One region of the Aminobacter sp. GW821-FHT11F06 genome, then DNA from elsewhere that is predicted to be linked to it. Evidence: riboswitches for the same ligand, from Rfam matches in the RefSeq annotation. Region 1 holds a riboswitch; the other holds the start of a gene.
The links. Region 1 has a riboswitch for S-adenosylmethionine ahead of metA (homoserine O-acetyltransferase MetA). Riboswitches for the same ligand answer to the same signal wherever they lie in the genome.

Region 1 (15,333 bases):
GTTATACGCCGTGGTCTGGTAGACCCGGTTGATCCAGTTGCCGAAAAGCAGGTGCGCATGCGAGCGCCAACGGTTGAGCGGCCGGCGTTGAGGATCGTCATCGGGATAATATTCGTGCGGCACGGCAATGGACACGCCGGCGGCCACGTCGCGGTCGTACTCTTCCTTGAGCGAGGTCGAGTCATATTCGATGTGGTTGAACATGTAGAGCCGGTTGGCGGCTTGCTCGGCGAGCAGGCTGGGGCCGGTCTCTTCCGATTCCATCAGCAGTTCCAGCCCGGAGCCTTCGGGGATGTCGGTGGCACGGACCTCCGTCCAGCGCGACACCGGAATGGCAAAGTCGTCCGAGAAGCCGGCGAGATAGGGGGAGGCAGGCGCGTTGTTGTTGTGGCGGAAAACGCCGAAGGCCTTCTCCTCCAGCGTGTGTTTTGGAACGCCATGGAAATGCCAGGCGGCGGCCATCGCGCCCCAGCAGATGAAGAACGATGAATGGACGTTTGTCGTCGTCCAGTCCAGGATCTGCTTGAGTTCGTCCCAATAGGTCACGTCCTCGAAGGGTAGCAGCTCCACCGGCGCGCCGGTGATGATGAAGCCGTCGAACTTGCGATCCTTCACCTCTTCCCAGGTCTGGTAGAAGGTGATGAGGTGTTCCTCTGAGGTGTTCTTGGCCTTGTGGTTGCCGATACGTATCAGCGTCAGTTCCACCTGCAGCGGGCTGGCGCCGATCAGCCGCGCAAACTGGGTCTCCGTCCGCACCTTGTTGGGCATGAGGTTGAGAAGGCCGATCTGCAGCGGACGGATGTCCTGACGCAGGGCGGTCTGCTCGTCCATGATGGACACGCCCTCTTTTTCCAGCACTTCGCGGGCGGGGAGTTGATCCGGGATCTTGATCGGCACTGTGCGAACTCCAAAAAACAAAAACCGGCATTGCTGTCGCAAAGCCGGTTTACGGATCGCAAACGGCCCTTTAGCGACTTGTTTAACGTGGCTGCAAGCCGACCGGCCAAATCACCACGGGTCTATGTGCTGCTATTACGCCTGGCGGCCGATTGCGTCAACTGCGACCCAAATGGGGCGCCAGAGCGGCCACAATTGCCGGTTTTTCTCGACATTATGTGCCTCGGGCGGTATTCCCGCTGCGACCTCCGGCCGGAGGCGCCAATCCAGGATTTTCGACATGACCAAGGCACCTGAGCAGATTCGCCCCGAACCCCGCGCGGGCATCATGGAAATCGCAGCCTATGTGCCCGGCAAGAGCACCGCCGGCGCAGGTGTCACCAAGGTCCATAAGCTCTCGTCGAACGAAAACCCGCTGGGCGCTTCGCCCCATGCCATCGAGGCCGTCCAGAAACTGGCGCATAAGATGGAGTATTATCCCGACGGGTCGTCGCTGCGCCTGAGGCAGGCGATCGCTACGACCCATGGGCTCAACCCGGCCAACATCTTGTGCTCCAACGGCTCCGACGAAGCGCTCGGCCTGCTCGCCCAGAGCTACCTCTCGCCGGGCGACGAGGCCGTCTACACCGAGCATGGCTTCATGGTCTACAAGATCTACACCCAGGCTGCCGGCGCCATTCCCGTCGTTGCCAAGGAAGATGCCGAGAAAGCCAGTGTCGACAACATCATCGCGGCGCTGACGCCGAAGACCAGGATCGTCTTTCTGGCCAACCCCAACAACCCAACCGGCACCTACATGCCGTTCGAGGAGGTGCGTCGCCTGCATGCGGCGCTGCCCAAGAACGTACTGCTTGTGCTCGATGCCGCCTATGCCGAATATGTCCGCCGCAACGACTACGAGGCGGGCGTCGAACTGGTCGCGGGCAACGAGAATGTCGTGATGACGCGCACCTTCTCCAAGATCCACGGTCTGGGTGGTCTGCGCATCGGCTGGATTTATGCGCCCTCGCACATCATCGACGTGCTGGAGCGTATGCGCGGGCCGTTCAACGTCAATGCGGCGGCTATCGAGGCAGGTGTTGCGGCGATGGAAGACCGCGGCCATGTCGAGCGCACGGTGGCGCACAACGCGCAGTGGGCGGAATGGCTGGTCAAGCAGTTCACGGCCCTTGGCCTCCGCGTCACGCCCAGTGTCGGCAACTTCCTGCTTATCCACTTCCCCGATGATGCCAAGCACGCGGCTGAGGCGGCCGACGCGTATCTCAGCGCGCGCGGCTATATCCTGCGCAGGGTCGCCGGCTACGGCTTCCCCAATGCGCTGCGCATGACCATCGGCACCGAAGAGGCCAATCGCGGCGTGATCGCCGCACTCACCGAATTTCTGAAAAGTTGAACCATGTCCGATCCCCTTTTTGAAAAGATCGCCCTCATCGGCATCGGCCTGATCGGCTCCTCGCTTGCCCGGGTCATCCGGCGCGAGGGCTTGGCCCGCCACATCGCCATCTCGACGCGCAGCGCGCAAACGCTCGCGCGTGCCGAAGAACTCGGCCTCGGCGACAGCTATGCGACCGATGCCAAGCTTGCAGTCAAGGACGCCGACCTGATCATCGTCTCGGTGCCTGTCGGCTCCTCCGGCGCGGTGGCCAGCGACATCGCATCCGTGCTCAAGCCGGGCGCCATCCTCACCGATGTCGGATCGACCAAGGCTTCGGTCATCGCCCAGATGCAGCCCTATGTCCCGGAAGGTGTCCACTTCATCCCCGGCCACCCGCTTGCCGGTACTGAAAAGTCGGGCCCCGACGCCGGTTTCGCCGACCTGTTTGAAAACCGCTGGTGCATCTTCACGCCGCTGCCTGATACCGACCCGGTGGCACTGGAAAAGCTGTCTGAGTTCTGGCGCCGCTGTGGTTCCAACATCGACACGATGGACCCCGAGCATCACGATATGACGCTGGCGATCGTCTCGCACCTGCCGCACATTATCGCCTACAACATCGTTGGCACCGCCGACGATCTCGAAGCGGTGACCAAGTCGGAAGTGATCAAGTATTCGGCGTCCGGCTTCCGCGATTTCACGCGACTGGCGGCTTCCGATCCGACGATGTGGCGCGACGTGTGCCTGCACAACAAGGACGCGATCCTCGAAATGCTGGCGCGGTTCTCCGAAGATCTCGCTTCATTGCAGCGGGCGATCCGCTGGGGCGACGGCGACAAGTTGTTCGACATGTTCACCCGCACCCGCGCCATCCGCCGCTCGATCATCGAGGCCGGCCAGGAAGTCGATGTGCCGAACTTCGGCCGCGAGGCGATCGAGCATCCGGTGAAAAGCTAGGGGATTGGGGCAGTAGGGCAGTAGGGCAGTAGGGCAGTAGGGCAGTAGGGCAGTAGGGCAGTAGGGCAGTAGGTATAACCCTCCGCCCGCTGCCTCAGGGCACAGTCCTTACTGCCTTATTCCCCTACTGCCATACTGCCCTCACTACTCACTTCACCGCCGGCACCATCCCCAGCGGAATGAAGCCGAGCGTCGCCTTGCCCTTGACGATCTTCAGCGGCAGGCTCGGGGCGTCGCCGAGCAAGGCAAGCCCTGAAAACACCGATCCTATCTGCTGACGCTGCTCGGGGATGACATCCGACAGGATGCGCGACAGTTCGCGCGGGTTCTGGACAATCACCTTCAGGTCTGCGTCGACCAGCCCGTCGGTATCGATCGACCATGGGCCGCTGAGTGCCACACCAGCACTGCCACCTGATGTCAGCGTCATCGAACGGATCGTGCCCGACTGGCCGCGCAAGACAGGCTGCCTGCTCGTCACAAGGGCAACGCCATTGTTCAGCGTCGTGTCGGCGCTGCCGTCGAGCCTGGGCAGTGTGCGGCCATCGATCGCCTCTGGGTCGATGGCGAGCCCGGTGAAGGTTCCGGCCAGGTCGAGGTTGGTACCGTTCGGACGCAGGTGCGTCTGGGTTTCCTCGGCCGTGAACAGCGGTGTCGGTGCGCCGTCGCTGAAGGCGGCCTGGCCGCTCAGCTTGCGCGTTTCCACCGAAATCCGCTCGGGTAGGGGATTGGCGATGCGGGCGCTGGCGTGCAGGAGGTCCCAGTTGAACTGAAGCTGGGGCAGGTCAGGCGCGGTTATGCGCAGCGGCCCGTCGAGTTCGAGAACGGTGCGCATTGGCTGGTAGATCTGGGCTGCGGTGCGCAGGTTGCCGGCGCTGGCGGAAATCCTGCGGGCGGAATCCTCATAGTCCAGCCTGTCGCAGAACAGTCCGATGCGGAACGGAAAGCCCTTGATCGTAGGGGCCGCGCATTCAACCGACACGCCGTCGCGGCTCAAGCCGGCGATCGCCTTGCGGACCTCGTTTTCGGCCTTTCCGGCAAACCAGAACCAACCGGCGCTGTAGCCGCCGAACAAAAGCACGATGAAAAGTCCGAGCCACAGGAAACGGCGGCTGTAGTTCGGTTTTGGTTCTTGGCTTGACGTCATGCTCGGGCTCTCGTTAGTGCATGACGCCGAAAATCGTAACCGATTTTCAGAAAGGATCATGCACAGATTCAAAGTGTTACAGCGTCCTTTGCGCGTCCGATAGGACGCGCGGCGCTGTAAGCGGGAAACCCGCGAAACACCAACAGGCTTGGCGATATGGGCGATTTTTGGGTTTTTGGCTATGGCTCGCTGATGTGGCGGCCAGGTTTTGCGCATATCGAGACGCGCCGCGCCCGGCTGATGGGCTTTCGCCGCTCGCTGTGCATCCGCTCCTTTGTGCATCGTGGCACCGAGCAGCGGCCGGGCCTGGTGCTTGGCCTCGACCGTGGCGGCTCATGCGTCGGCCTCGCTTTTCGCGTCCCTGGCGATCTCAGTGGCGAGGTGCTCGCCTATCTGCGCGAGCGCGAGCTTGTCACCAGCGTTTATCTCGAGCGCTCGCTTGCCGTACAGCTCGACCATGGCGAGAAGGTACAGGCAGTTTGCTACATCGCCGACCGCAGCCACCACCAATATGCCGGCAATCTCGACGCGGCACATGCCGCCGAGATCGTCACCGGAGCGGTCGGGCAATCCGGCCGCAACGAGGATTATGTCGCAAGCACAGTCGAGCATTTGCGCGCGCTCGGCATTCGCGACCACTGGCTGGAAGAAGTGGCACGGCTTGTCGGCAAATAGTGCGATGTCAGGAGGCGAAATCAACGCCCGTTTTTCGGCGGCACTCGGCGTGGACTCGCGCTAAGGATTCGTCATGCTTTTCCAACGCCCTGACGACGATACGCTCTATGACGCCCTCATTGCGCGCGATGCGGCTTACGACGGCTTTGCCTATGTCGGTGTGCGAACAACCGGCATCTTCTGCCGGCTTACCTGTGCCGCACGGAAGCCCAGGCGCGAAAACGTGCAGTTCTTCGACACCACGGCCGAATGCCTGCATGCCGGCTTTCGCCCCTGTCAACGCTGCCGTCCGATGATGGGCACCGGCGAACCGGAACCGCTTGTGGCAACACTCGTCGATGCGCTTGACAGCGATCCGGAGCGGCGGTGGCTGGAAACCGACATTATCGCCATGGGCTTCGATGCCTCGACGGTGAGGCGCGCCTTCAAGAAGCGCTTCGGCATGAGTTTCCTCGAAATGGCGAGGCTGCGGCGCCTCGGCCAGGCGACCGAGCGTCTGGCATCAGGCGACAGCGTCATCGACACGCAGATCGATGCAGGTTTCGATTCAGGCAGCGGATTTCGCGCGGCGATCACAAGGATGCTCGGCGAAGCCCCGGCCAAACTGCGCGGCAAGACCATGCTCAAGGCCGACTGGATCGAAACCCCGATCGGCCCGATGATTGCGATTGCCGACGCGCATGCGCTGCATATCCTCGAATTTCTGGAACGAAAGGCGCTGGCGACCGAAGTCGCCAAGCTGCAGGCCGCCACAGGTTCGGCCATCGTCTTTGGTCGCGCCGCACCTATCGACCAGATATCGACTGAACTTGGCGATTACTTCGCGGGAAAATCGTCAAGCTTCGCCGCCCGGCTTGCGCCACAAGGCTCGGCCTTCGAGCGTCAAGTCTGGGATGGGCTGCGGCAGATTCCGGTCGGCACCACCGCCACCTATTCAGGCCTCGCGGCCGATATCGGCAATCCGCCTGCTGTGCGTGCGGTTGGCCGCGCCAATGGCGCCAACCCGATCGCCATCGTCATTCCTTGCCATCGCGTGGTTGGTGTCAGCGGCGACCTCACCGGCTATGGCGGCGGCCTCTGGCGCAAGCGCTGGCTGCTTGAACATGAGCGGCGGCTGGCTAGCCGACGGTAACGCCCAATTCCTTCAGCCGCTTTACCGCCGTTGGCGGCATGGCGGGTGGGTTTTTCGACGTTGCTGCCTCGATCAGGAATTCGTCGCAGGCGGCCTCGGTCTCGGTGATCAGGCGCCTCATGAACTCTTCCTTGTCCAGGCCAGCTGGAATCGGCGGCAGGAAACGTGCCTTGATGGTGCCGGGGAAGCGCAGGAACTTGCGTCGCGGCCAATACAGGCCGGCGACATGGGCGACCGGAACAACCGGCAAGTTGAGTGCCGAATAGAGCTCGGCGATGCCCCATTTGTAGGCCGGCTCGGCACCTGGCGCGCGGCGGGTGCCCTCGGGATAGATGATCAGCTGGCGGTCGTTCTGCATCTCCTTGCGGGTCGCAACGACAACCGCCTTGAGCGCCACCGAGCGTTTGCCGCGATTGACCGGGATCATCTTCATCTTGGCGATGTACCAGCCGAAGAACGGAATCCACATCAGCTCGCGCTTGAGGATGTAAAGCGGATCGCGAAGATAGGGGAAGAAGGCGATCGCATCCCAGAACGACTGGTGCTTGGGCGCCAGGATGAACGAGCCCTCGGGCAGGTTCTCGATGCCGGTCACTTCGCTCCTGGTGCCGGCGATCTTTTCTTGCAGCCAAAGGCTGGTGCGCGCCCAGAATTTCGGCACGAACCAGGCGCGATGGCGCGGCGACAGGAAGTAGTAGGGCGTCCACAGGATCATCTGGACGACCAGGCTGACATAGAAGACGAAGTTGAACGCCAGCGAGCGGATATAGAGCATTGTTGAGGAGCGCCTGAGGACGGATTTTGCCGTTGGTTACACCAAGCCGTCCAAAAAGGAAAACGGCGCGTGGCGGCTGTTGGCGTCTTTAGGGCAGGGTTGGCCTTATTCGGCTGCCTGGGCCTGCTCCACAAGCTCGCTGTCAGCCGACGGCTTGATCGGCACGATGCCGCGCGCCAGAGCCAGCAGGTACTTGTTGTATTCGGTGAACAGCACGCGGAATGCCTCGGGTTTGGTCAGCCAGATGCCGTCGTCGAGCCTGGAGTTGACGACCGGGTAGGGCTCCAGGCTGGCGTGGCGCAGCAGCCGCCCCATCTCCAGCAGGCTGCGCGGCATGTGATAGTTGTTGGTGACCAGAATGACGCGCTCATAGGCATGACCCTCGACCCATTTGGCGCTTTCCTCGGCATTGCCGATGGTGTCGAGCGCCGCACGGTCGATGTCGACACAGCAGTTGAACAGCGCCTTGTCGCCGCGCGTGGCGAGCTGCAGCTGGCGCCGCGTTGCCGAAGGATGCACGCCGCTGATCAGCAGGCGCTGGCCCTTGCCGGCCTTGAGCAGGCCAAGGGCAGCGTCGATTCGTGATTGGCCACCGGTCAAAACGATGATGGCGTCGGCCTTGGCGGGGTCGGCGGGGGTGGTCAAGCCGCTGACGTGAGTCGCAAAAAGGGCGAAGCCCCCAGTGAAGATAAAGGCTGCGGCAACCAGGATGAACAGTATGCGGCGCAAAAAAACTAGTCTCCGGCGCGGCTTAAGCCTGGCCGGGTAGAATTTCGTTCCTGAAACCGTCCCCGATGCGGCGAGCGCGTTCTGTCCCATCACGAAACCATGGTTAAGCAGGGATTGCGGCTTTTGCAGAGCCTATTTATGCACATTCTATGACGGTTTGAAATCATCCGTGACTACAACCCGTCCGGCTGGTGCGCATCGATGTCGCCGAGATAGCTGACGACAGTGAAATGCGAGGTGGCGGCGGTCAGCCCACCGATCACCGCGACAATCACGGCAACGCCGAGATAGCCGTTGGCGCCGATGGCGAAGTTGCCGAACAAAGCGGTTGCCTGGTCGGCTTCCGGGGTCGCCAGATTGCGCGACGACCACCAGGAAAAGACGATGAAGACGATCACCGCGGCAACACCGCCGGCGGCCGCGCCCTTCATGCCGGTCAACAGGAAGTGGCGGCGGAATTCGGAGGCGATGAAGCCGGCCTCGGCACCGACGAAATGCAGCACCTCGATGATGTGGCCGTTGCCAGCCATGGCGCCACGTGTCGCAAACACCACCGAAAGCACGGTCGCGGCCAGCATCAGCACCAGCACGCCGGTGCCGATGGTCACAGTGGTACGCGCCATCGCCACCAGCCGATCGACCCAGGTGCGGTGGTCGTCGAGCGTGGCGGTCGGCACTTTCGGCGTGATCGCCTGGCGTATCGCGGCAAAATCGGGCGGGTTGTTTTCGTCGATGGTGACGATCACCAGCCGCGGCACCGGCAATTCGTCGATGTTGAGGCCAGAGCCAAGCCAGGGTTCGAGCAGGCGGGCGGTAGCCTCGCGGTCAACGATCTTCGTGCTGCTGACGCCGGCAAACTCGCTGGCGATGCGGGCTGCGGTCTCCAATGCCGCCTCCATGTCGAGCCCTTCGACTGGCTTGATCTGGATCGTTGCCTCGCGCGAAATCTGGTTTTCCCACACCGAGGCCGTGTCGCGCACCAGCGTCACCGCGCCGAGTGTCAGGCACGACAGGAAGGTCATGATGGCGATGACCAGCACCAGCGCGCGTCCGGCGACGTTCTGCGATGGCACGATGGGGGCGGTCTTGCGCTGCGCCCGTGGCGGCTGCTGTTGCAGCGGCGCATCTTCGAATTCGTCTTCGAACTCTTCGTCGTGAGCGCGGTCGTCGGCGGGGGCTTCAGTCATAGATGTCGAGCTTTCCGCCGGCGAGAATCATGCGTCGGGCGTCGACCTGGTCCATCAGCCCGAGGTCGTGGGTGGCGATCACCACGGCGGTGCCAAGCCGATTGAGCTCGATGAACAGGCGAAGCAGGCGCCGGGCGAGCGGCGGATCGACATTGCCGGTCGGCTCGTCGGCCAAAAGGATCTCGGGCTGCTCGATCAGGGCGCGGGCAATTGCGGCGCGCTGCTTTTCGCCGCCAGACAAAACCGGCGGCAGCACATGCATGCGTTCGCCCAGGCCGACCCATTTCAGCAGTTCGGTGACGTCGGTGCGGTAGCTCGCTTCCTCGCGGCCACGCACGCGCAGCGGCAGCGCCACATTCTCGTAGGTGGTCATGTGGTCGAGCAGGCGAAAATCCTGGAACACCACGCCGATTCGCCGGCGCATCAAAGGCAGCTCGGCGCGGGTAATGCGCGAGCGGTCCTTGCCGAAGACGCTGATCAGCCCGCGCGTCGGCTTGAGCGATAAAAACAGCAGACGCAGCAAGGTGGTCTTGCCCGCACCCGATGGCCCGCTCAGGAACTGGAACGAGCGCTCGGGAATGTGGAAGGAGATGTCACGCAGGATCTCCGGTCCCATTCCGTATCTGAGGCCGACATTCTCGAAGCGGATCACGTGCTGCAGACCTTGAACTTGCGAATCCACTGAGATTCATCGGGACCCTGGCCGCCCGTTTCTAAGAGACGACCATGGGTCCGCATGGTTAACGGACGGTTAAGTTTCCGTCCGGGGCGAGGCGCGAAAGTCCCTCGGTGGCGAAGCATTAACCATTTCCGTTTACCCCCTCTCAGCAAAATGTCTAAGGGGTCTGATGGCTGAGCAGCGGAAAGCACGCCCGGTTTCCGGCGAAATCATGACCGCGGAAGGCCGCGACACATTCGCCCAGCCGTCGCGTGTGGTTCCAGCCGACATTATCGACGCCGATTTCGAGGTCGTGACGCCCTCGCAGCCCGCCAACGAATCATCTGTCGACCAGCCCGCTTTCGCCAACCAGGCGGCAGACGTGGGCGGAATGGAGATGCTGCGGTCCGCTCGCATGGCTGCTGACGCGAGCTCCGGGCGTGGCGGGCCGGTCTTCTGGGTTGCCGGTATCTCATTGGCGGCAATGACATTCTGGGTGTCGGGTGGGCACGCCATCGTGCGTGCGGCAGCGTTTCCACTGTCCTGGCAGGCACAGGAACTGCGCATCGCTGACGTCATTTCACGCATCGACAGCTCCGGCCGCAAGCCGGTGCTGCTTGTCGATGGTGCCGCGTTCAATGACGGCAAAAGCCCCGCATCCTTGCCGCCGATCGACATCGCAGTGGCCGGAAATGACGGCAAAATCCTGCGCTACAGGCTGGGGACGGGGGCTGTTGCGGTGGCTCCCGGCGCAAGATGGGCCTTTTCGAGCCGGCTCGACGTGCCTATGAACGGGATAAAGACCGTCACGGTCGCTTTCTCGGAATAGGATGCTGTCATGCCAGTTGTGCGCGACAAGGAAATCGAAGTGCTGTTCTCCGCCTCGGCGATCGCACGGCGCAATCTCGAGCTCGCCAAGGACATCGCGGCGCACGATTACACCGACCTTCTGGTCATCTCGGTGCTCAAGGGCTCGTTTATCTTCGCCGCCGATCTGATCCGCGCCATGCACGATGTCGGCCTGTCGCCGGAAGTCGAGTTCATCTTCATCTCCAGCTACGGCGCCGGCACGACCAGCGGCGAGGTCCGCGTGCTGCGGGATATCGATAACGAGGTCGCCGGCCGCGACGTGCTGTTGATCGATGACATCCTCGAATCGGGCAAGACGCTGAAATTCACCCGCGAGCTGATGATGTCGCGCGGCGCCAAGAGCTGCTCGATCGCCGTGCTGCTCGACAAGCGCATGCGCCGCAAGACCGATCTCGATGCCGATTATGTCGGTTTCGACTGCCCGGATTATTTCGTCGTCGGTTACGGCATGGACGTGGCGCACGCCTTCCGCGAGCTGCCTTTCGTCGGTGTGGTCAAAGGCGAAGCTTGAGTTTTTTTGACGCCTCCGGTCTTCGACCTTCAGAAATCGTCAACCTGTCGCGGCAAATATCGCGGCATGGCAAAACTTCTGATCGTTGAGGACGACGAGTCCGTCCGCACCCTCGCTGCCCGCGCGCTCGAACGCGCCGGCCATAAAGTCGATGTCGCCTGCGATGGCGCGCAGGGGCTCGACTGCATCCATGCCGAGCTCGGCATCTATGACCTTGTCGTCTCCGACATCCGCATGCCGGAGATGGACGGCATCGAGATGGCGCAGGCGGCAGCCCGCTCCTATCCCGGCCTGCCGATCCTGTTGATGACCGGCTATGCCGACCAGCGCGAGCGCGCCGAAGAGCTCGACGCCATCATCATCGATGTCGTGCAAAAGCCGTTCACGCTCGCTGATATCCGCGACCGCGTCTCGTTGGCGCTGGCAAGGACGAATCAGTCGGTGGCACTCGCCGGCGCTGCCTGAGGCGCCCGTCCGCCGGCATTGAGCGCGAAGATACCCGCACCCACGATCAAAAGCGCTCCGACAACGGTGCCGCTGCCGGGGATTTCGGCGAAGAACAAGAAGCCCAACAGCGGCGCCCACAGCAGGCCGGTATATTCGAACGTCGCAGCCTTGTTGGCTGGCGTCAGCCTGTAGGCCTGTCCGAGCAGCACCATGCCGACAGCGGCAATGACGCCGCAGGCGCCCATCATCAGGAAGTCGCGCAGGCTCGGCCAGACCCATGGCCGCATCAGGAAATCGAGGCTTGGGTGGCCGGTCTTGTGGAATCCCGTTGCCGAGAAGATCGCCGTGATCACCACCGCGCCGATGAGATAGGCGGCGTTCTGATAGAAGGCCATTGTCGTGGCACTTTCGGTGACGCCGATCTTGCGCGCCATCAACTGCGAGAATCCGTAGAGAAACGCCGAGACCAGCGACAACAATGCCGCCCATTCGAAAACGCCAGACCCCGGATTGACCATGACGATGACGCCGAGCAGCCCGACAGCGCCTGCGGCAAGGCTCTGCCACGGCACCCGTTCGCCAAGATAGGGGCCGGCCATTGTCATGATCAGCAAGGGCGCCAGGAAAAACAGGGCAGCCGCATCGGCGATCGGAAGGGCAGGGATCGCCAGATAATAGGCGCAGTAGGAAATGAACAGGATCGATGAGCGCGTGGCGAGGAAACGCCAGTTGGGCGAGGCGAGCGCTGCCAGGCCGACATCGCGATGCACCATCACAAGCAGGATAGGCAGCGCCACCATGGCGCGAATCAGCAGCGCCTCGCTGACCGGATAGGTTCCGGCAACCGCCTTGATCAGCGCGTCCTGGATCGAAAACACCAGCACGCCCAGGCAGAGGCACAGGATGCCGAGAAGCGTTCTATTCTGCATGAGGTCGGCGTGGCCTGTCGTATGAGGTCGTCTGTCAGTTCTATCTTGGGTCGGAGCCAGGCGAGAGCGCTTGTCGCAGCCTCCTGTTGGGCCAGCCAAAAAAATACCCGCCGTGAAGGTCGCGGCGGGTGAAAGTGAGGACGGTACTTACCAGTCCGTAGCCGCATCTGACGGCCACCTTCCAATGGGTAACCAGACTATTCATCGGCTTTTGAAACGATGCAAGCGAATTGAAATCATGACAGTCCTACAATTGCCGCGGATGATCGAGGCGTCCGGTGTTGGCCAGATCTGTACAACAGGCGTGGTGTTCCAATTCCGCGCGCCAAAAGCCAAGCCGTCGACATCATGGCCGATGCGATCGGCGATGTTTTCCATCAGCACCACTGATCGCTGGCCCAATCGAATATCCTGATGTTACTCCTGACAAACTGCTGTCAGGAGCGCCGTGCTAGTTTTGGGGGCCATAAAAAAGGAGAGAAAGCATGATCACCTTCTACCACGCTCCCTGGTCTCGTTCATCAACGATCCTGTGGCTTCTGGAAGAGCTCGGCGTGCCCTACCAGATCGAGAAGGTGAACATTCGCGCGCCGGGCGGCGCACCGGAAGACTACCGTTCGATCCAGCCCAACAAGAAGGTGCCAGCGATCATCCATGACGGCGTGGTCGTCACCGAGCGTGCGGCGATCTGCAACTATCTCAGCGACGCCTTTCCGCAAGCCGGCTTGGCGCCCGCTATCGGCGACAAGATGCGTGGGCCATACCTTACCTGGCTCGCCTATGCCGATGCGGTGTTCGATCCGGTTCTGGCCGCCAAGGCGCACGGACATGAATTCATGGGCGGCGGCTATTCCTATGGTTCGTTCACCGAGATGGTCGCCAATCTCGAACGTACCCTTTCTACGCGGCCATACATTGCAGGCGATCGTTTTACGGCGGCCGACACGCAGATCGGCGGCGGCATCAACTACGGCATCCGCGTGATGAAGGTCCTGCCTGAAAAGCCGGTCTTCCTGGAGTATTTCGACAGGCTTTCGGCAAGGCCCGCCTTCCAGCGCTCCAGCCAGAAAGATTTCGAACTGGCGCAAGAAGCGGGCATGGTTCCGGGCTGAGGGTGGGGAGGGCGGTAGCTGAGTGTGAGCGCGGGGTAGGACTTTCAGCGTCGTGCATCTTCGCACCCCCCTCTGTCCTGCCGGACATCTCCCCCGCAAGGGGGGAGATCAGCAGCTCCGGCCTCAAGGTTCGCCTTTGCATCTTTGCGGAACAAGTAGCTATCGACGCTGGAGATTCGCGAAGCGCAAGATGACGGCATGATCTCCCCCCTTGAGGGGGAGATGTCCGGCAGGACAGAGGGGGGCGCGAAGGATCGGGCGCTTGGCTACTTCAGCTCGAGCAGGCGCTCGAGATAACTCCGCTCCAGCTCGGGGCTGAGCGCGTTGCCGAGGCGCTTGCGGATCGCGTCGAGGATCTGGCGCGCACGTTGCACGTCGATCTCATCGGGCACCTTCACTGTATCGCCATCGTCTGGACCGGCGGTGGCGCTCGGCCGGCCAAGAGGGTCGCGGCCCGAGTTCCGCTGGCGGCCGCCTTCACCGGTGGTGCCCTGGTCGCCCTGCATCGCCTGCAACTGCTGCATCATGTCCTGGGCGCCCTTGCGCAGCGCTTCCAGGGCCCGGCCCTGATGGCCAACCGCACGATCGCCTTCGCCCTTGCCGAGCGCGCCTTCGGCCTGCTTCATCGAGTCTCCCGCCTCGCCAAAACCTTGACCCGGCTTGATGCCCAGCCCCTCAAGGCCCTTCATCAGCGCTTCGAGGTCCTTTTCCAGCTGGCCCTGGCCCTCCTGCAACTGCTTCAGCGCGTCGGCGAATTCCTGCGGGGTCATCGGCTTGCCCTGCTGGCCCTGGCCTTGCTGGTCTTGCCCCTGCTGCCCCGGGCGATCCTGCTGCTGGCCAGGGTCGCGATTGTCGCCGAATGGATCGGTTTGCTGGTCGCCGGGCTGCTGCCCGCGCTGCATCTGGTCCATGCGGAAGGTCTCGTTCATCGTCTGCTGCTGGCGCCGCATGAGCTCGCCAAGCTTGTCCATCTGCTGGCGCATCTCGGAATTCTGCTGGCCCTGCTGGCTATTCTGCTGCCGGCCGGCCTGCAGGTTGTTCATCATGTCCTGAAGCTGCGACAGCAGTTGCTTGGCCTGGTCGCGATTGCCCGACTTGGCGAGGTTCTCGATCTGGTCGAGCATGCGCTGCAGGTCGCTCTGGCGCAGTTCCTGGCCTTGCTGCGACTGCGCCGACTTCTGGTTCTGCTGGGCGCGTTGGGCGAACTCGCGCAGGAAGGAGTCCATCGCCGAGCGCAGTTCGGCCATCAGCTTGTCGATCTCTTCGTCGCTGGCGCCGCGCTCCAATGCGTCCTGCAAGGCCTGCTGGGCCTGGCGCAGGCGCTTTTCCGCCGCCGACAGATTGCCGTCCTCGATGCCGAGCGCGACCTGCCAGAGATAGCTGACCACCTCGCGCAACTGGTCGTCGGAGCCGGCCATCTTGAGCCGGGTGCGCGCGCTCATCAGCGCGAGATAGTGCGAAAGATTGTCGATCGTGTCTTCGGGGCGCAGCGTGATCGCGTCCATCAGATCGAGCACGCGCGGCTTGGCATTGGCATCGAGCGCCAAGAGCCGCCGCTGTTCGATCACCGCCCGGGCGAGCGGGTTGGTGAAGGGCTTTTCGGGCAGGATGAAGGTCTTGGTCTCGCTTTTGGCCTCCTGGCCGGCATCGTCCACCGCCTGCAGCGTCAGCGTCACCGGCGCGCCGGCCCAGACATGTTCGGTCAGGTCGCGTGTGGTCTTGACCGGCTTCTTGGCCGCGCCGCGACGGGGCAGGGTCAGCGGCATTTCAGGTGCGCCATAAAGCGGACGGGCGTTTGGCGACTGGGCTTGATCAAGGGCGAATTCGCCCTTGGCTGAGGCCGCGCCATAGTCGTCCTCGATGTTGTAGGTCAGTTCCAGCGTGCCGTTGACGGCGCGCTTGGGCTCGCCGGCGAAGCTGATCTTCGGCGGG
Region 2 (15,333 bases), on a different contig from region 1:
TCTTTCAGCGAGTTGCCTTCAGCGCATCTTCGATGTCGTTGAGCAGGTCGTCGGCATCCTCGAGACCGACCGACAGGCGCAACGTACCGTCGTCGATGCCGAGTTCGGCGCGGGCCTCGTCGGTAAGGCTCTTGTGCGTCGTCGTTGCCGGATGGGTGATCAGGCTCTTGGAGTCGCCGAGATTGTTCGAGATCAGGATGACGTCGAGCGCGTTTTCGAAGGCGAAGGCCGATTTCTTGCCGCCCTTGAGGTCGAAGCAGATCAGCGTCGAGCCACCAGACATCTGCTTCTTGACAATGTCGGCCTGCGGATGGTCTGCCCGGCCCGGATAGATCAGCCGCGACACTTCCGGACGGCTTGCCAGGAAGTCGGCGATCTTGCCGGCGGTCTCTGTCTGCTGGCGCACGCGCACCGGCAACGTCTCCAGGCCCTTGAGCAGCGTCCAGGCGTTGAACGGCGACAGGCTTGGGCCGGTGTGGCGGAAGTAGTCGTGCAGGTTCTCGTCGATCCACTTCTTGTCGGACAAGATCACGCCGCCGAGGCAGCGGCCCTGGCCGTCAATGTGCTTGGTGGCCGAATAGACGACGATGTGGGCGCCGAGTTCGAGCGGCTTCTGCTGCATCGGCGTGGCAAATACGTTGTCGACGACCAGGCGCGCGCCGATCGAATTGGCAAGGGCGGCGACAGCGGCGATGTCGACCACTTCGAGCGTCGGGTTGGTCGGGCTTTCCAGGAAAAACAGCTTGGTGTTGGGCTGGACCGCCTTTTCCCAATTCTCGATCGATGTGCCGTCGACCAGCGTTGCCTCGATGCCGTATTTCGGCGCCAGCGTCTCGACAACCCAGCGGCACGACCCGAACAGCGCGCGCGCGGCAACGATATGGTCGCCGGCCTTGAGGCTGCACAGGATCGCGGCCGTGACCGCCGCCATGCCTGAGGCGGTGGCACGGGCGTCTTCAGCCCCTTCGAGCGCGCACATGCGCTTTTCGAACATGTCGACGGTGGGATTGGCATAGCGCGAATAGATGAAACCGGGGCTTTCGCCCTTGAAGCGGGCTTCCGCGCTTTCGGCGCTGTCATAGACATAGCCCTGGGTCAGGAAGATCGATTCCGAGGTTTCGCCGAAGCCGGACCTGAGGGTTCCGCCATGGACGAGTGTGGTCTGGGGTTTCCAGTTGCGCTGCTTTTCGGAGGTCATAGCCAAATCCAAATACAAAAAAACCGGTCGCGAAAGTCGCAACCGGTCCATCGACGGCCCTTTTAGCGACTTGTTTAACGTGGCTGCAAGCCGACCGGCCAAATCACCACGGGATAAAAGTCCTTTAGACCCGTAGCCTGCTTGCGTCAATTGTGGGGTCGACTAAACCATTCATACCAAAGGAGCGAGCAATTGCGGCAATCGGGCATTCTTCCGGATCAGGATATCGCGGCATTGTTCGCCTCGGGCGCGCTTCTGGCGCCGCCGCTCGATGCCGACCAGATCCAGCCGGCGAGCCTCGATCTCAGGCTGGGCGCAACCGCGTTCCGCACCCGCGCCAGCTTCCTGCCGGGCCCCAATTCTTTGGTGTCGGAAAAGCTCGACCGGCTCAAGCTGCACGAGATCGACCTGACCAATGGCGCGGTGCTGGAGACAGGCTGCGTCTACATCGTGCCGCTGCTCGAAAGCCTCGCTCTGCCGGCCGACATTTCGGCCTCCGCCAATCCCAAGAGCTCGACCGGCCGCCTCGACATCTTCACCCGCGTGATGACCGACCGCGGCCAGGAGTTCGACAAGATCCCCGCCGGCTATACCGGGCCGCTCTATCTCGAAGTCAGTCCGCGCACCTTCCCGATCGTCGCGCGCAAGGGCTCGCGCTTGTCGCAGATCCGCTTTCGCAAGGGCAATGCGCTGCTGTCGGAGGCCGAACTTCACGCACTGCATTTGTCCGACCGGCTGGTCGCGATGGATCCGCCCAACATTTCGGGCGGTGGCATTGCGCTGTCCATCGATCTGGCCGGCACGGTGGGCAGCATCGTCGGCTATCGCGGCAAGCATCACACCGGGCTTGTCGACGTCGACAAGCGCGCCGCCCAGGACGTCGTCGATTTCTGGGAGCCGATCTACAATCACGGCGCCGAGGAACTGGTGCTCGACCCCGACGAATTCTACATTCTCGTCTCGCGCGAGGCGGTGCATGTGCCCCCGCTCTACGCCGCCGAGATGACGCCGTTCGACCCGCTCGTCGGCGAATTCCGCGTCCATTATGCCGGTTTCTTCGATCCCGGCTTTGGCCATTCCAGTGCTGGTGGCACCGGCAGCCGGGCGGTACTCGAAGTGCGCAGCCACGAAGTGCCGTTCATCCTGGAGCACGGCCAGGTGGTTGGCCGCCTGGTCTATGAGCACATGCTGGCGCGCCCGCGCGCGCTCTATGGCACCGATCTCGGCTCCAATTATCAGGCCCAGGGCCTGAAGCTCTCCAAGCATTTCCGTATGACCTAAGGTCAGCTGGGCCTATCCCTTAGTCTGCTTGTCCATTGCTGGCCGCTGTGATTGGCTGGAGGCAGGGACGCTCGGAAAGAGTGCCCGGTTAATGGAGAGGATCATGCAGATTTCACGGAAGTTCGCTTGCGCAGCTTCGCTCGCAGCGCTCTTGTTGACCCTTGGCGCCGCATCGGCCCAGGAGAAGCTCAAGATCGGTACCGAAGGCGCTTATCCGCCCTTCAACAGCCTGACAGCGGACGGCAAGCTGGTCGGCTTCGACGTCGATATCGCCACTGCGCTTTGCGCACAGATGAAGGTCGAATGCGAGTTCGTCACGCAGGATTGGGACGGCATCATTCCAGCACTTAAGGGCGGCAAGTTCGACGCCATCGTTGCTTCGATGACCATCACCGACGAGCGCAAGAAGCAGGTCGATTTCACCAACAGATACTACACCACGCCGCTGGCGCTGGTGGCGCTGAAGGATTCCACGCTGACCTCGCCTGAGCCCGACGCGCTCAAGGGCAAGGCAGTCGGCGCACAGGCGTCGACCACCCAGAGCATCTATGCCGAGGACCATTACGCCAAGGCCGGCGCCGACGTGAAGCTCTACCCGACCCAGGATGAGGCTATGTCCGACCTGACCAATGGCCGCCTCGACGCGGTGGTGTCGGACAAGTTTGTGCTTGTCGACTGGATGAAGACCACCGGACAGGATTGCTGCAAGCTGATCGGCGACCTCAAGGGCACCGAGTCACTGACCGGCATCGCCGTGCGCCAGGGTGATCCGCTGCGCGAGAAGCTGAACGCTGCGATCGACGCCATCGTCAAGGACGGTACCTACGCCAAGATCAACGCGAAGTACTTCGACTTCGACATCTATGGCGCCAAGGACTGATTGGTTGAATGCGACAGGCCGGGCGTCGATGATGTCCGGCCTGCGGGCTTGAAATCCTGATGCGCTTGGGGCCGGCAAGGGATCGGCTGGCATCAGATACTTGTTTGGCCGGCCAATACTGAAAATGTTACTGGAACCCGCTGGCTGACTGGACCGATCGGGTGCATCATTTGCCTGATCGGAGGTAACGGCCATGCGTTATGTTTTCATCCCGCTGGCGATCGGCCTGATGATGCCTTTGTCCGGCTGCATGTCGGACAACTACGACTACGTCAGCGCCTTTCAGCCCAATTACTACAATGACACGGGCGGCCTGAGGTTCGGCTACACCACCGGGCAGAGGCACCTTCGCGATTTCAGCGGTCCCCACAATCGGGAACTGCGGAGGTAGCAGGCGCGCAAGGCTGGAGCGGGTGGTGAGCGATCCCGCAGCCGACTCGGCAGCAACCGCTCCAACTGCGGAAACCCCGCATAGCTGTCGCAGGTCGATGTGAGCCTGTTCCATTCCGATTGAACCGGAATGGCGCTCCATCTTCTTGATGGAGCATGATCTTTTCGGAAAAGCGGTTCCCACTTTTCGCTACGCGGACCTTCGGTTCTGCATCAAGCCCTAGAGAATACTGGACGCCAGCATCCGTATCGGCGCGCAAAACGCAAAGAGGCCCGCAGTCTGGCGACTGCGGGCCTCTTCATCCAACCGAGATTTGGTTAGAACGAAGCGTCGAGACGGAGGAAGCCGCTGACTACGCCGTCGCCGTTGTTGAAGTTCTTGAAGGTGTCGCCGTCGTTGTAGTTGAGGGCGAGCTTGGCATCGAGATTCTCGACGATGCTGTAGTCGACAACCGCGCCGATGGCCCAGTCGTTGGCACCGCCGACCGAGAGCCTGCTGAGGTTGTTGTCGTGCGCATCACCGAAGTACTGACCGCCGAAGCCGACTGCCAGCTTCTGGTTGACCTGGTACTTCAGGTAGCCAGCGACCGACCATGCATAGCCGTTGTAGACGCCGTTGATACCTTCGATCGCATCGCCCGGATTGATGCTGAAGTAGGTCGGGCCCGACTCGTAAGCTGCGAGCAGCTGCAGGGTGAGGGCGTCGGTTGCCTTGATGTTGGCGACCGCCTTGAGAGCGAACTCTTCGTAGGCGTTGTCATAACCGGCGAACAGGTCGAGCGAACCCCAGCCCTGCGTGATGGCAACCTTGCCGACGACCAGCGGGACGTAGTCGAAGTTGTCCGACTCTTCTTCCAGGCCGAGCGACACTGCGATGCCGTTGCCGGCGTCGAAGGTGTAGCGGATCTGGTTGATGCGCTCACCGCCGCCCGAATCGAACTCGCCGTCGAGTTCGCCGTCGAACAGGGTATCGGTGTGACCGACGAGCAGGCCGCCGAGCTCGAAGTAGGCGTGACGAAGAGCCGTGCCGCCCTCGCTGTTGAGGCCGTTCCACTTGTCACCGCTGGCAGTCTCGGACCAGCCGCCATCATTGCGGATGCTTGCCTCGAACTCGATGTAACGGCGGAACGTGCCGTATTCGGTTTCCGAACGCGCGTCGAACTTCAGGCGTGCCTTGGCATTCTTGCGGAAGCCGTCGTCAAGATCGGTGAAGTTCATCTGGTAACGAACGAGGCCGCCGATCTTGAGGCAGGTCTCGGTGCCGGGGATGTAATAGAAGCCCGCGCCGTAAACGTCGCAGATGCGGACGTATTCCATGGGTTCCGGCTCAGCAACGACGACAGCGTCGGCCGCACGAGCGCTGGAGACTGCGAGCAGAGCCGCAGCGGAGCCGAGAAGTAGGCTCTTAATGTTCATTTTCAATTCCTCATTTGATGCGCAGTCATTGGAAACTGTGCAGATTTTCACCACCAGAAATCTGATGTCAGAAAAAAATACATCTAGATGAATCTCTTTCTGCGTCGTCTTTGGCGTATGGCAGGCAGGCGATCAACCGCCAATGGCATATGGAATGGGCGCAGGGCACCTGTTGTCCGAGCTGCGTGGTATAAATGTCACAAATTGGCAGTTCGCCCGGCCTGATTAAGCGGAAGCTAAAAAAATGCGCGCTAAACGGCTGTTTACGAATAACTTTTTTGTGAGAAGACACGGCGAGCCAAAGATGGTTTGGTCGTCTCGACCGTTCTTCGGTCTGACCTCCAGTCATGTTGCTCTCAGCGTGTATTCTTTTATACGATAATATGCGTTGAGAGTTGCATGAAATTAGACGCACATCGAGTCGTCGGTGTTTTTCAAGCAAAGGCGGTCGCAGCAACTCTCGGTCCGGACAGGGGCGTTATCGTGATCCATGGGGGGCAGGGGCGGGCTTCGGGACGAGCGGTGCCATGGATGTCATCGCGCCGCGCGCAAGCTCGTTGCGGCTGCGCTTTCGCCAGGCCGTATGGCAAAGCCCGATTCAAGATTTTGAATGCAGTGGCACCGCCCCGAGCCGTTCGGCGTCTTGGGATAGGCCGTCCCAGCCGTTGCAGCGGCCCTGCGCTTGGAAGCGCGCCGTATGAGTTATGTGGCTAACAGCGTATTGGCTTGCCCATCCGCTCGCCAAAGCTGGAGCGGTCCAAGATGGTCAGCCCCTGCCGAGGATAGCCTTGAGATTGATGCTGCCGTCGCTGGCGCCAAAGCGCATTGACCTGCGCGCCCTGTCGATCGCGGCGGTCACCGTCTGGAGGGCTTCATCCTTTTTGCCCTCGAAGATCATCTGATTGAGCGCCGTGGTGTATTCCACGGCGGAGATGTTGCCCGTCACGCCTTGATAGGCCGACAAGGCGAGCGCGAGCCGTGAGGTTGTGCGCTCGAGTTGCGACGCCAGAACGAGGTTGCCGTAGATCAGGGCCAAAAGCGTGGCATGCTCCATATGCAAGCGCCGGATCGTGTGCAGTTCGCCAGCCTCTTTTTCTGCCTGCGCATGCAGCGCCAACTTCGCGCGTTGCTCCGCGGTGATATTGTGTGGCTGGTCGGCGAGTTTGCCGACAATATAGGCGCACATCGCCGATACCGCTTCGCAGAGCTCGAGTGCGTCGCGCGGGGATGGCAGGGCAATATAGGCGCCGCGGTTCAGCGGCAGCGAAACGACACCTTCCTGCTCCATGATCACCAGCACCTTGCGGATGACGGTGCGGCTGACGCCGTAGATCTCGCTCAAGGCTATTTCTTCAAGCTTGACGCCGGGGTGCAGCGATTGGCAAATCACCGCATTCCATATGTCATTGTAAATGTTAGCTTCCACGCCAACCAACGGCGCGACGATCAGCGACAACGCATCCTGATCGCTCATGGCCGGGGACAGATAGTGTGCAGGCATGGACGCTCCTTTGAAACAACTACGAATGGACCAGCTGCGTGCGAGGATCACGCCTTTCTATACGTCGTGAGGAGCTTTGAAGCGCTGCTCGTCAATTGGATTGTATTCGTAGGCATCAGTGATCCCTATCTGAATACGTCTCCTGGAGCCTGTTGGAATGTTTGCCTAGCACGCTGTCAAGCGCTGCGGCCTTTCTATCTGTCCTTGTGGACCTGCCTCCTCCGCATCATAGGGAATCCCCTCCCGCCCTTGATGCTCTGCTCCCGCGCCGTCTAGAGTTTCGCTCCATAACTCATTGCCACGTGGTAAAGCGCGGAACTTGCGGCAACCTTGCACCACAAGGCATGTCGCCTAAATTAGAACGCTCTTCTTACTTAGTGCAAGAAAATCAATCATGTATGGCGTGGAATCGTCAACGGCTTCGACAATGAATTGGCCCAAGGCGGGCGGAGTTGGATCGAACCCATGAGGAACAGGCAGTGTAAAACTACCTGTAAAACTGCGACAATCTCGGGAGAAGAAAATCAGCCGCAAGGCCTTGTGGCACAAGCTGGAGCGGGTAGCGGGAATCGAACCCGCGCGTTCAGCTTGGGAAGCTGACAGGCTACCATTACATCATACCCGCGCGGGCACTTGGTTAGCATTCGCGATCCGGCTCGGCAATCGGGAAACGCTTCGATCTCACCAAACGATGCTGGCCGAGATGCTGGGAACCAAAGGCACCCGCAGACAAAGCCGTGCTATCTCGCCATAGGCCGACCACATTGGGTGGCCTGCCGGGCAATAAGGTTGCGATGCTGGCATGTTTGACATAATGTAAATACAAAATCAGACCGTGCTAAAGAGTAAGAAGATTTCCGAAATTTCCGGAAATGGGACGTGGCGAACTATAAACTATGACTGTACCAGTATATGTCCTCAATCTTGATCGTTCTCAAGATCGGCTCCTAGCCATCCACAAGAGCGCCACCGAATTCGGCATAGAGTTAATCCGAGTTGCTTCTGTCGACGGCAATTCGTTGACACCCGAGCAGGCAGGCGTGATCGACTTGCGGAGCTTTGAACGTTTTTGCGGCAAGAAGGTCCTGGCCGGAGAAATAGGCTGCTACCTTAGCCACCTGAAAGCGCTGGAACTCATTGCCAACGGTGCGGACGAGTTTGCGGTCATCGTGGAGGATGACGTGCAGTTTACCGGCGATTTTGCCGTAGTCCTCAACGAAATTACCCAAATTAGCGGCTGGGGCATAGTCAAGCTGGTCAATCATCGGACACGTGGCTTCATCAAGTACCTGACCTTGAACAAGGATTTTGCGCTCGGCCGCTGCCTGCATGGCTCGTTGGCGAGCTCGGCCGCCTATGCGGTCAGGCGCGAGGCGGCGAAGCAACTGCTGGAAACACTGCGCCCGATGGTCGTTCCCATCGATGTCGAGATCGAGCGAGGCTGGGCGAACGGCGTAGCTGTCTTCACCACTGACAAGCCGGCCGTGCAGTTCAGTCGCTCAGCCAGCACGATCCTGGTCCAGAAGGCTGGCTACAAAGCAATGAAGTTCCCATTTTATCGGCGCATCGGCACGCTTGTGTATCGTGCCAGCGAGTATGTCCGCCGCGTCGCCTATGCTCTGACGCCCGCGTCGCTGCAGCGCGAAAAGAGCCCCGCATCTTGAAGCAGGATCTGCAATAAGGATATTCGATCAACGGTCGAATCGCAGGAGACTGAACTTGTCCGGATTGGTGCGTTTTCTCGGGGACACCCCGCTTCGGGTGTTCATCAAGCTCCTGGTCATCTCATTCCTCGTCGGCATCGTCATGAGCGCCTTCGGCTGGTCGCCCTTCGACGTGCTCTACGGCATCCGCAATTTCTTCCTCGATATCTGGAACATGGGCTTCCGCGCCATCGACCGCTTCCTGGGCTATTTCCTGCTGGGTGCGGCGATCGTCATCCCGGCCTTCATCATCCTCAGGCTGTTCAGCTACCGCAAATAGCGGGTCGAGCATTTCCCGACCAAAGCAAGCTTTCGTTGGGGCAAGTGCTGCCTGCGGGTTGCGGGCGTTGGGGAAACCGAGGCATGTGCCCCAGCGGACGAGATTCGGCCGCAGTGGAGGGGACTTAGTTGGACATCGCATCATCCGAGGGTCGCGCGGCGCCTTTTTCCGTCACCAATCGTTCGGTGCTGGCAATCGCGGTGCCGATGACGCTGGCCTACCTCACGACGCCGCTGATCGGTCTCGTTGGCACGGCCGTCGTCGGACAATTCGGCGACGCGGCACTACTGGGCGGACTGGCGGCGGGTGCTGTCGCTTTCGACGTGGTGTTCACCAGCTTCAACTTCCTGCGCGCCGGCACGACCGCGCTCGTTGCCCAGGCCTTCGGCCGCAGCGATGATCTTGAAGAGCAGGCGGTGTTCTGGCGCGCCGCCGTCGTCGCCATCATCGTCGGCATCGTGCTTGCGCTCACGGCACCGCTGACGTCCATGGCTGGCCAGTGGTTCATGTCGGCGGAGCAGCGCGTCAACGAAACACTCGACGCCTATGTCCGCATCCGCATGCTGGGCGCTCCCTTCGCGCTGATGAACTATGCCATCCTCGGCTACGTCCTGGGGCGCGGCGAGGGCGGCTTTGGCCTTATGCTTCAGCTGGCGCTCAACGGCGTCAACATCGTGCTGTCGATCCTGCTTGGCCTGCATTTCGGCTGGGGCGTCGAGGGCGTTGCCTGGGCGGCGGTCGCAGGCGAAGCCGCCGGCATGGTTGTCGGGCTGGTGGTGCTGGTCAGGCGCTTTGCTCGCGGACCTCGGCTGGCACAGGCGCGAGTCTTCGACGCACAAGCCTTCCGCCGCATGTTCGTGCTCAACCGCGACATCATGATCCGCTCGTTTTCGCTGCTTGCAGCCTTTGCTTTGTTCACGCGCCAGGGCGCGCAGTTCGGCACGGTGACGCTTGCGGCCAATGCTGTGCTGATGAACTTCTTCCTGGTCGCGGGCTTTTTCCTCGACGGTTTTGCCACCGCTGCCGAACAGCTTGCTGGCCGCGCCGTTGGCGCGCGCTACGAGCCGGCCTTCCGCAAGGCGGTCTATCTCTGCTCGATCTGGGGCTTTGCGCTGGCCGGCACCATGACGACCGTGCTTTTGGTGTTCGGCGCCGACCTGATCGCCTTGATCTCGACCGCCGAAGAGGTGCGCGCGGCGGCGATCGCCTTCCTGCCCTGGGCAGCGTTCACGGCGGTCAGCGGCGTGCTGGCCTTCCAGATGGACGGCGTGTTCATCGGCGCTGCCTGGTCGCGCGACATGCGCAACATGATGATGCTGTCGCTGGGCGCGTTCGTCGTCGCCTTGCTGACCTTGACGCCAGCCTTTGGCAATCACGGCCTTTGGGCGGCATTGCACCTATTGTTGATCGTGCGCGGGCTATGCCTGCTGGCGATCCTGCGGCCGCGAGCGCGCGCGACCTTTCAGAGCGGTGCCGCCGCCCACTGATCGAGCTTGCTGTCGCGCAGCTCGGAAATGTTGGCGAGGCCTTTGCGCGCGGCGAAATCGGACATCCCGCGCACGATGCGTGCCGGCAGCGACGGGCCGGCATAGACCATGCCGGTGTAGAGCTGCACGAGATCGGCACCGGCGCGGATTTTTTCGAGCGCGGTCTCGGTCGAATCCACCCCGCCGACACCGATGATCGCGCGCTGCGGCCCGAGCAGCTTGCGCATGCGGGCAAGCACAGCCGTCGAACGTGCAAATAACGGCTTGCCCGACAGGCCTCCCGTCTCGCCGGCGTGGGTCGGGCTGCGCAGCGTCGGCCGGGCGATCGTGGTGTTGGAGACGATGACGCCGTCGATGCCCTTTTCGGTGACTTCGGCGGCAATGTCTTCGAGTTCGGCTTCGTGCAGATCGGGCGCGATCTTGAGGAAAATGGGAACCGGATGCCCGGCCTCGGCACGGGCGACGATCACACTTGCCAGCAGTTCAGCGAGCTGTTCGCGCGCCTGCATGTTGCGCAGGCTCGGCGTATTGGGCGAGGAGATGTTGACGGTGAGATAAGACGCATGGCGGGCGAAGCGTTTCACGCCGCTGATATAGTCGCCGATGCGGTTGGTGCTGTCCTTGTTGGCGCCGATGTTGACGCCGACGATGCCGGGCCGTCCCGCGCGGGCGATGAGACGCTTTTCGCAGGCATCATGGCCTTCATTGTTGAAGCCGAGCCGGTTGATGACGGCGTCGTCTTCGACGAGGCGGAAGATGCGCGGCTTGGGATTGCCGGCCTGCGGCAGCGGCGTCACCGTGCCGATTTCGGCAAAACCGAAACCAAGGCCGAGCAGCGCGTCCGGTACGTCGCCGTTCTTGTCGTAGCCGGCCGCCATGCCCAGCGGATTGGGGACATCGAGACCGGCGATCTTCAACCGCAAACGGGCATCGCGCGGGGCACGGCCACCCACCGGCAGGCCGCAGCGCAGGGCCTTGATCGACATGCCGTGCGCGGTCTCGGCATCGAAGCTGAACAGCAGGTGCCGGCCAAGTCGCTCGAACGCGCTCATGCCTCAAGCTCCGGGAAGTCGTGGGCGCCATCGGCCTTGAGCGGCAAGGCACGAACCCATTTGGCGGCACTCGTTTCGAGCGGCGCGTAAAGATGCGGAAACAAAGCACCACCGCGCGACACTTCGTACTTCAGCGCCGGCCCGAGCCTGTCGGCGTCGATGGCGACAAGCAGCAGATTGTCCTGGCCAGCGAAATGTTTTGCCGCCGTCTCCACAACCTGTTCGGCGGTCGAGAAATGGATGAAGCCATCGGCGAGATCGATGGGCGCGCCTTGGAAAATCCCGGCCCGCTCGGCTTCACGCCACATTGGTTCGGGGCAGATCTTGTAGATGGTCTTCGTCATATGCGCGCTATAGGCTGAAAGCATGGTGCGGGAAAGGGCAGCTTGGCTTGCCCCACCGCAATTTGGGCCTATTGGGGCGCGACAATTCGCACCGTCCGCAAATGGAGACAGTCATGCGCCGTGCCTTTTTGATGTTTGTTCCGCTGCTCGCCGGGTTCAGCGCCGGTTCGGCATCTGCCGCCGAGGGGCAGCGCTTCCAGATGGAAAAGACCGACAAGGGATATGTCCGCATGGACACCCAGACCGGCGAGATGTCGATCTGCGAGGAGCGCGACAATCAGCTGGTGTGCAAGCTTGCCGCCGACGAACGCTCGGCACTCCAAGATGAGATCGGCCGCCTGCAAGGCAATATCAAGACGATTGAAGAGCGCGTGGTAAAGCTTGAGAATTCGCTGACCGCCCGGATGGAATCGAAGCTGCCGACCGAAGAAGAATTCCAGAAGTCCATGGGCTACATGGACCGCTTTTTCCGCAGCTTCATGGGCATCGTCAAGGACATGGAAAAGGAAGACAAGGCGCCGCAGCCCGAGCCGGCGCCGAACAAGACTTGAGCATCGTCCTGAGTGCTTGCGCCCGAAAATTCAGCATGAAACGCTGCTTTGGTGATCCTTTTGACTTTAACTGCTTGAAAAGCCGGCACCGGGTCGCATAATCGCGCCCGACGGTCCAAGGCGCACAGAACGGTCGGGACCCCGGGAGGGATATTTGCCAGCAGGCCACAAGTTCGTCATCGCGGACGACCATCCGCTTTTTCGCGGAGCACTCAAACAAGCCATCGCCGGCCTTGCCGACGTGTCGAGCGTGCTGGAAGCCGGTGACTTCGAGAGCGTCAAGGCGATCGTTGCCGCCAATGAGGATATCGACATCGTCCTGCTCGACCTTTCGATGCCTGGCGCCTCAGGGCTTTCGGGGCTGATCTCGCTGCGCGGCATCCATGCGACGGTGCCCGTGGTCATCGTTTCGGCCCATGACGATCCCGTAACCATTCGCCGGGCGCTCGAGCTCGGTGCTTCGGGCTTCATCTCGAAATCGGCGAGTATGGACGCCATACGCAACGCCATCGAAGCCGTGCTGTCGGGCGAAATATCAGCACCTGGCGACATCGACCTCGGTGTCGAGCGCGACCCGGAAATCTCCGACCTGATCAAGCGTTTGCAATCGCTGACGCCGCAGCAGACGCGTGTGCTCGGCATGCTGGCGGAAGGGCTGCTCAACAAGCAGATCGCCTATGAGCTTGGCGTGTCGGAAGCGACCATCAAGGCGCATGTCTCGGCGATCCTGCAAAAGCTCGGCGTCGACAGCCGCACCCAGGCGGTCATCCTTTTGTCCAAGATCGGCAACGATCCGCGCCCGGCGGCGTAGCGCGCAGCCTATTCCGCGGCGTGTGCCATGCGCCGCATCCTGTTCATCATCGATCGCAGCACGGCCGGCTTCAGCGGCTTGTTGAGCACGGCGACGTCGATCTGGTCGGCGGCGGCGCGCACCTCGTTGGAGCGGTCGGCGGTGATCAACACCGCCGGTATCGCTTCGCCATATGCGCCGCGCAGGGTGCGGATGACGTCGAGGCCGTTTTCGCCGTCGAGATGATAGTCGGCGAGGATGATCTCAGGCGCCGGCCCGCTCGCCTGGTCGGCCTCGAAGGCCTCCGAGCCGGAATAGGTTCTGACCACGCAGCCCCAGCCTTCAAGCAGAAGCCGCATGCCTTCGAGGATGCGAGGGTCGTTGTCGATGCACACGACAGTCAGCCCGCTGAGCGCGGCCGCGGCCTGGATGCGGGGCCGCGCGCTTGTCGTGGCGGGCAGTTCCTCGGCGGTTGTGACGGGCAGGATCACCGAAAAGCGCGTGCCCTGGCCCTTGTGCGATTCGATCTGGATTTCGAGCTTGAGCACGCGCGCGATGCGGTCGACGATCGACAGGCCGAGCCCCAGTCCTTGCGCCTCGCGCGCACCGTCATCAAGGCGGGTGAACTCCTGGAACACGGTGCCGAGCTTGTCGGCGGCGATACCGATTCCGGTGTCGATCACCTGGATTTCGACGAGTTCGCCACGGCGCCTGACACCGACGACGATGCGGCCGTCGCGGGTGTATTTGATGGCGTTGGAAACCAGATTCTGGATCAGCCGGCGCAACAGGTTGCGGTCGGTGTTGACGATCGAAGTCGACGGCACGATCACCAGTTCGAGGTCCTTGGCACGCGCCATGGGCAGGAAGTCGGTGCCGATCTGGCGCAGCAGTCCGTCGAGGCGGAAAACGGTTTCGGCCGGCTTCATCGCACCGGCGTCGAGCCGGGAAATGTCGAGCACGGCGCCCAGGATGGTCTCGACCGATTCCAGCGAGGATTCGATGTTGCGGGCGGCGAGGCCGGCATTGCCCTTGCCGGCCTTTTCGATCAGCGAGGAGCAATAGAGGCGAGCGGCGTTGAGCGGCTGCAGGATGTCGTGGCCGGCGGCGGCGAGGAAGCGCGTCTTGCCGAGATTGGCCTCTTCGGCGAGCATCTGTGCCTGGGCCAGTTCCTCGTTGACGCGGGTCAGTTCGGCGGTGCGGCTCTTGACGCGCTGCTCCAGAGACTCGTTGGCCCGCTTGAGGGCGAGATCGGCGGCGACGCGCGCGGAGATGTCGGTGTAGGTCGCAACGATGCCGCCATCGGGCATCGGGTTGGAGCTCATCTCGATGATCCTGCCGCTGGTTTGCAACTCGATCTGCCAGGCGCCGCCGAAATTGGTCAAGCGGTTGAGCGTGGTCAGCCGCGAGGTCTGCGAGATGTCCCCGCGCGTCACGAGGTAACCGAGGATGCGGTCGATCGAAACGCCGACCTGTCCCATCTCGTCGGGCAGGTCGAACAGCGAACGGTATTGGCGGTTCCAGCAGATCAGGCGGAAATCCTGGTCGAAGACGGTGATGCCCTGCTCCATCTGGTCGAGCGCGATCTGAAGCAGGTCGCGGTTGTGCTGCAAGGCTTCGGTGGCGTCGTCGAGCAGGCGGAACGTGTCTTTTGAGGCGTTGTCGCCGCGTTTGAACAGCAAAGACAAGATCAGCCGCGCCGAAGACGAGCCGACAGCGCTTGCCATCAGCTGCTCGGAAAAACGGATCACATCCATGCCAGCGGGGTCGTTGCCGTTGAGCTTGCTGCCGCTCTCGCTCTGGAAGGTCTGGAACGAGCGTTCGGTGCGTTCGACGCCGAGATAGCGAGAGATGGTGTCCTTGAGATCGTTGACGGTGGTGGTGGTGCGGAAGCGGCGCAGCGAAGGCATCGGGCTTGAATCGCGCGGCACGAAGATCGACGCCTGGATGCGCTCGAGCGGCACCGAGGCGCGTGACAGCGAGCCGAAGACAAAAAACAGCGCGTTGATCGCCAGGCTCCACAATACGCCATGATTGAGCGGCTCGGCGATCGTACCGAACAACGCCTGGGGCCTGAGCGCCTCGATGCCGAAAAGCCCGTCGGTGATGATCGAGGTGTCAGGCGCGGCAAGCGTCGGCAGCATCAGCGTGTAGCACCACACGGCGATGCCGGCCGCCATGCCAAGGGCTGCACCCCTGGCATTGGCGCGGCGCCAGATCAGCCCGCCGATGAAGGCCGGCGCGAACTGCGCGATGGCCGCAAACGACATCAGGCCGATGGAGGCAAGGCGCGTGTTGTTGGTGCTCTCGCGATAATAGAGGAAGGCGACGAACAGGATGATGAAGATCGAGGCGCGGCGGATGTTGAGGATGATCGCCGACCAGTCTTCGGTGTCGCCGGATTTGATCTTGATCATGCGCCGCACGAAGATCGGGATGACGAGGTCGTTGGAGATCATG

Region 2: it holds a riboswitch for S-adenosylmethionine, as region 1 does, so the genes downstream of both, AC1RTB_RS04690 (O-succinylhomoserine sulfhydrylase) here and metA (homoserine O-acetyltransferase MetA) in region 1, are expected to answer to the same signal.

The regions. Positions count from the first base shown of each region.
Region 1 covers NZ_JBXARL010000011.1:68,242-83,574, reverse strand. Annotated here, with positions in the region: gene metA (homoserine O-acetyltransferase MetA) at 1-897, opposite strand, end outside; SAM riboswitch at 948-1,025, opposite strand; gene hisC (histidinol-phosphate transaminase) at 1,178-2,290, shown strand; gene AC1RTB_RS23380 (prephenate/arogenate dehydrogenase family protein) at 2,294-3,229, shown strand; gene AC1RTB_RS23375 (DUF2125 domain-containing protein) at 3,378-4,376, opposite strand; gene AC1RTB_RS23370 (gamma-glutamylcyclotransferase) at 4,533-5,051, shown strand; gene AC1RTB_RS23365 (bifunctional transcriptional activator/DNA repair enzyme AdaA) at 5,125-6,183, shown strand; gene AC1RTB_RS23360 (lysophospholipid acyltransferase family protein) at 6,170-6,958, opposite strand; gene AC1RTB_RS23355 (YdcF family protein) at 7,064-7,777, opposite strand; gene AC1RTB_RS23350 (cell division protein FtsX) at 7,861-8,874, opposite strand; gene ftsE (cell division ATP-binding protein FtsE) at 8,867-9,526, opposite strand; gene AC1RTB_RS23340 (hypothetical protein) at 9,765-10,361, shown strand; gene hpt (hypoxanthine phosphoribosyltransferase) at 10,371-10,913, shown strand; gene AC1RTB_RS23330 (response regulator) at 10,980-11,378, shown strand; gene AC1RTB_RS23325 (DMT family transporter) at 11,348-12,289, opposite strand; gene AC1RTB_RS23320 (hypothetical protein) at 12,491-12,667, opposite strand; gene AC1RTB_RS23315 (glutathione S-transferase family protein) at 12,775-13,401, shown strand; gene AC1RTB_RS23310 (TIGR02302 family protein) at 13,668-15,333, opposite strand, start outside.
Region 2 covers NZ_JBXARL010000002.1:40,010-55,342, reverse strand. Annotated here, with positions in the region: gene AC1RTB_RS04690 (O-succinylhomoserine sulfhydrylase) at 5-1,198, opposite strand; SAM riboswitch at 1,240-1,318, opposite strand; gene AC1RTB_RS04685 (2'-deoxycytidine 5'-triphosphate deaminase) at 1,391-2,479, shown strand; gene AC1RTB_RS04680 (ABC transporter substrate-binding protein) at 2,583-3,359, shown strand; gene AC1RTB_RS04675 (hypothetical protein) at 3,553-3,750, shown strand; gene AC1RTB_RS04670 (porin) at 4,068-5,165, opposite strand; gene AC1RTB_RS04665 (GntR family transcriptional regulator) at 5,932-6,666, opposite strand; tRNA gene AC1RTB_RS04660 (tRNA-Gly) at 7,218-7,291, opposite strand; gene AC1RTB_RS04655 (glycosyltransferase family 25 protein) at 7,563-8,330, shown strand; gene AC1RTB_RS04650 (DUF6460 domain-containing protein) at 8,386-8,649, shown strand; gene AC1RTB_RS04645 (MATE family efflux transporter) at 8,778-10,136, shown strand; gene AC1RTB_RS04640 (quinone-dependent dihydroorotate dehydrogenase) at 10,112-11,188, opposite strand; gene AC1RTB_RS04635 (DUF952 domain-containing protein) at 11,185-11,532, opposite strand; gene AC1RTB_RS04630 (hypothetical protein) at 11,646-12,083, shown strand; gene AC1RTB_RS04625 (response regulator transcription factor) at 12,238-12,894, shown strand; gene AC1RTB_RS04620 (PAS domain-containing hybrid sensor histidine kinase/response regulator) at 12,903-15,333, opposite strand, start outside.